DNA from 2 places in the Peribacillus sp. FSL E2-0159 genome. Region 1 is predicted to be linked to the other one. Evidence: predicted binding sites of a transcription regulator. Region 1 holds the regulator's gene; the other holds the start of a gene.

Region 1 (2,207 bases):
TTACTTCCTCTTCGATTCTTTTTTTGACCAATTCAATGATTTTTTTAGCTTCTTCGTTAGAAAAGGAGGTTGGGAAGGTAAAGTCTTTGAAATTCCTGGCCAGCCGAATCCGCGAACTCAATACAATGTCGATTTCCGGCCCTTCGGCACTCATCCAAGAACTCAAGGCGTTTTCTACAAACTTTTCCAAGCTCATAATTCCTCGCCTCCCTCTTGTGCTTCATACCTTTTTTCAAGGGAACGAACCTTATCTCTTACCTCTGCCGCTTTCTCAAACTCCTCTTGATCGATGTGGACCTTTAAAACTTCTTTCAAATCCAAAATTTGCTTTCGAAGATATATGGTGCCACCAATCCTTTTTGGAATTTTCCCTATATGTGCTGTATTGCCGCTATGAACCCTCTTTAAAATGGGATTTAACTGTTCATTGAAGGTCTTATAACATTCGGCACAGCCAAACTTACCAATATGGACAAATTCTTTATAAGATCGATGACAATGTGGGCAACGCCTCTCTTCCGTTTTGGGAAATGCATTTGCCTTTGTCTGTTGAATATTCGACTCCATATTCAACAATCCTGCTAATAAATTATTTATTGAAAAACCAGGTCCACCTGCATCCGTGAACATTTCACCTTTTTCCTGAGCACATTTCTCACAAATCATGACTTCAGTCTTTTTTCCATTGATGATTTTGGTGAAGTGCAGGGTAGCAGGCCTTTGATGACATTCTTGGCAAATCAACGTTCATCACCTCTGCCAGTTTCATTTATATTTTAAAGTCGTAAGCATCGCAGTTAAAATTCTTGCCCTAAGCTCATCGCGGTCAGGTAGGTCGATATATATCACCGATCTATCTATGACGCTCATCATAATCTTTGCTTCTCTTTCATTAATGACGTCTTCATTCATCAGCCTTGAAATTACTCCTTCAGCCATCGATTGAGTTACCCTGGAACCAATAAGCGATAATAATTGGTTGATAAGTTGCACCGAATCCTGTGATTCGACTTTCATGATGCGTATATAACCGCCGCCTCCACGCTTACTCTCTACAACATAACCTCTCTCGATGGTAAACCTGGTATTGATTACGTAATTGATTTGAGAAGGAACACACTGAAATTTATCTGCTATTTCACTTCTTTTAATCTCTAAGATATCTTTTTGACTTATTTCAAGTACTTGCTTCAAATAAGTTTCGATAATATCAGATATGTTTCTCACTCAGCCTCCTCCATTCTGACTTTGACTATATTTGACTATTATTATACAAGGAATAATCCATTTTGCAACTTAAACGCACTTTCTTTCTGTATTATCCATTTTCTCCAAATTATATGTAGTTGCATACCCCATTGAACATTAAAGTTGAAATATCTTACATAAATACCCTAAAACGATAAATGCAAAACCTGATATTCTTTCTTCTCTTAAGGTTTCACCACTTGAATTTTGCCCCATTCCCCCTCATGATATTGTAACCAATTCAAATAAGGCCAGCCCTATGCTGTCCCTGGAAATATAAAGCCTTTTTTAATTACGAACATCAAAAAAGACCAGCCAGAATGGCTGATCTTTGAAATGGCTTGGCGGCGTCCTACTCTCACAGGGGGAAACCCCCAACTACCATCGGCGCTGAAGAGCTTAACTGCCGTGTTCGGAATGGGAACGGGTGTGACCTCTTCGCTATCGCCACCAAACATAAAAGGAACGTTGTTCCTTCAAAACTAGATAATAAGAAGGTATTTCATTTTTTTAAAGCGTTGGTTAAGTCCTCGATCTATTAGTATCAGTCAGCTCCACATGTCGCCACGCTTCCACCTCTGACCTATCAACCTGATCATCTTTCAGGGATCTTACTAGCTTGCGCCATGGGAAATCTCATCTTGAGGGGGGCTTCATGCTTAGATGCTTTCAGCACTTATCCCGTCCGCACGTAGCTACCCAGCTATGCCTTTGGCAAGACAACTGGTACACCAGCGGTGCGTCCATCCCGGTCCTCTCGTACTAAGGACAGCTCCTCTCAAATTTCCTGCGCCCGCGACGGATAGGGACCGAACTGTCTCACGACGTTCTGAACCCAGCTCGCGTACCGCTTTAATGGGCGAACAGCCCAACCCTTGGGACCGACTACAGCCCCAGGATGCGATGAGCCGACATCGAGGTGCCAAACCTCCCCGTCGATGTGGACTCTTGGGGGAGAT
Region 2 (2,207 bases), 460 kb from region 1:
TTGAACAAAACGATCGGGGCCTCATTGCGCCAGGTTGAAAATATCCATTATATCGAGGATACGGTGGGACTGAGCATTTTACCGGATAAGCTTCGGGAAATTGCGGAGCTTAGGATAGCGTTTCAGGATATAACCTTAAAGGAACTTGGGGAAATGGTATCCGGGGGAACCATCAGTAAGTCCGGGATTAATCACCGATTACGAAAGATTGATGAAATAGCTGACAGGCTCCGTGGGGGAGAGGCTATTGCTGCGAAAAAATAAAGCTAACAGGGGAGATCAAGATGGTGGAAAAACAAGTTGAGGTAAAATTGAAAACGGGTTTGCAAGCGCGGCCGGCAGCTCTTTTTGTACAAGAAGCTAACCGCTTTCATTCAGACGTTTTTCTTGAAAAAGAAGGAAAGAAAGTGAATGCAAAAAGTATAATGGGATTAATGAGCCTTGCCATCAGTTCTGGCGTGTCCGTGAAGTTAATCGTCGAAGGACGCGATGAAAAAGAAGCGTTAGAGGCATTGGAAGAGTTCGTTCAGCAAGAGGGTTAAAAGAAAAGGATGCCTAAAAGTGCATCCTTTTCTTTTATGATGTAAAAAAGGCTCCGGAGGTCGCTTAATGCGAACTCCGGAGCCTTTTGTTGCATGATTATTTAGAGTCTTTTTTATCATCAAGGATGCTGCGCGTGATGACTTTGTCAATCAAGCCATATTCAAGAGCTCTTTCGGAAGTCATGAAGTTATCACGTTCCGTATCTCTTTGAAGGACTTCAATAGGTTGACCAGTACGTTCTGCTAAAATTTGATTAAGTTTATCTTTCAAGTGAAGGATACGGCGGGCAGCAATTTCAATTTCTGTAGCTTGACCTTGAGCTCCTCCAAGTGGTTGGTGAATCATGACTTCACTGTTTGGCAACGCATAACGTTTGCCTTTTTCGCCAGCGGCCAATAGGAAAGCACCCATGGAAGCGGCCATACCGATGCATACTGTGGATACATTAGGTTTGATATATTGCATAGTATCGTAAATGGCCATACCGGAAGTGATGCTTCCACCAGGGCTGTTGATGTATAGAGTGATATCTTTTTCAGGATTTTCCGCTTCTAAAAATAGTAATTGAGCAACAATGGAGTTGGAAACATTATCGTCAATTGCACTTCCTAGCATAATGATCCGGTCTTTTAATAAACGGGAGTAAATATCGTAGGCACGCTCCCCACGACTTGTTTGTTCGATAACTGTAGGAATTAAATTCATGTTCATTTCCTCCTTCGATTAAGAGAATCATTTAAATTCTTTATGTATGTATGATACACTTTTTGGTCAATTTAGGTCAAACAAAACAAACCCTATAATGGATAATTTGTTCGACAATTTTCTGGCTATGGCTCCTTCCTGATAGATTACTTTATATATTATGCCGCGCAGGGATGAATTTCCACATTACCCATAATACCCAAAAGAAGAAGTTTTAAACCTGATAACCCTTGCAAAGGAGGGGATTCTATCATATAATGAAGTCTGTTGAAAAAATATTTTCTATTACGCCCTCGTAGTGCAACGGATAGAACGCAAGCCTCCGAAGCTTGAAATGCAGGTTCGATTCCTGCCGAGGGCATTACCAATCTTCTGCTTAATAAAGCGGGGGATTTTTTATTGGTCAATTTTAAGAGTGTTCCTAAGATTTTTGGTGAATTTACTCGGTTTCTGTAATATTTCATCGAATTCTGGAATGTCAGTCCTGTCTTGAAAATATTCGCCCACACTATTAAAAAAAGGTGATTTTTCAATAAAAGTAGTTGTTAAATTTGCATTTCTAACATATAGTATTTAAAAACAAATAAACTATTCAGAAAAAAACGTAAGCGTTTTCATGGGTTTTTGTGTAGAATTTTCTCCTGATAATGTAAAATGGAGTGGGGGAGGGATGAATCGATGAGTATGAATATGAAAGCGGGACTTTTTCAACAGCAAACATTAAAGATGGCAATGACACAGGAGCTTATGCAAGCTATTACATTGCTGCAATACTCCTCGCAGGAGCTATCGGCTTTTTTAGAAAATAAAATGGTGGAGAATCCATTACTGTCCATAGATCAGCCAACATCTGCTTTATTTCAGCCAACCTTTGACCGGAAAAAGGGTAAACGGACCCTTAAGAATACGTATGATGCCAACTATTGGATTGAACAGATCAGTGAAGATACAATATCGCT

The links. The regulator CtsR, encoded in region 1, represses protease genes until heat stress. The targets are predictions, from matches to a motif close to ATGGTCAATAAAGGTCAAACA.
Region 2: a site for CtsR is predicted at 1,311-1,331, ahead of clpP (ATP-dependent Clp endopeptidase proteolytic subunit ClpP). Genes of this name have one in related genera too.

What each region holds. Positions count from the first base shown of each region.
Region 1 covers NZ_CP152053.1:100,698-102,904, reverse strand. The annotation lists gene NYE63_RS00555 (protein arginine kinase) at 1-196, opposite strand, end outside; gene NYE63_RS00550 (UvrB/UvrC motif-containing protein) at 193-744, opposite strand; gene NYE63_RS00545 (CtsR family transcriptional regulator) at 766-1,227, opposite strand; rRNA gene rrf (5S ribosomal RNA) at 1,588-1,703, opposite strand; rRNA gene NYE63_RS00535 (23S ribosomal RNA) at 1,767-2,207, opposite strand, start outside.
Region 2 covers NZ_CP152053.1:5,467,938-5,470,144, reverse strand. The annotation lists gene whiA (DNA-binding protein WhiA) at 1-264, shown strand, start outside; gene NYE63_RS26825 (HPr family phosphocarrier protein) at 285-542, shown strand; gene clpP (ATP-dependent Clp endopeptidase proteolytic subunit ClpP) at 640-1,248, opposite strand; tRNA gene NYE63_RS26815 (tRNA-Arg) at 1,538-1,609, shown strand; gene rpoN (RNA polymerase factor sigma-54) at 1,927-2,207, shown strand, end outside.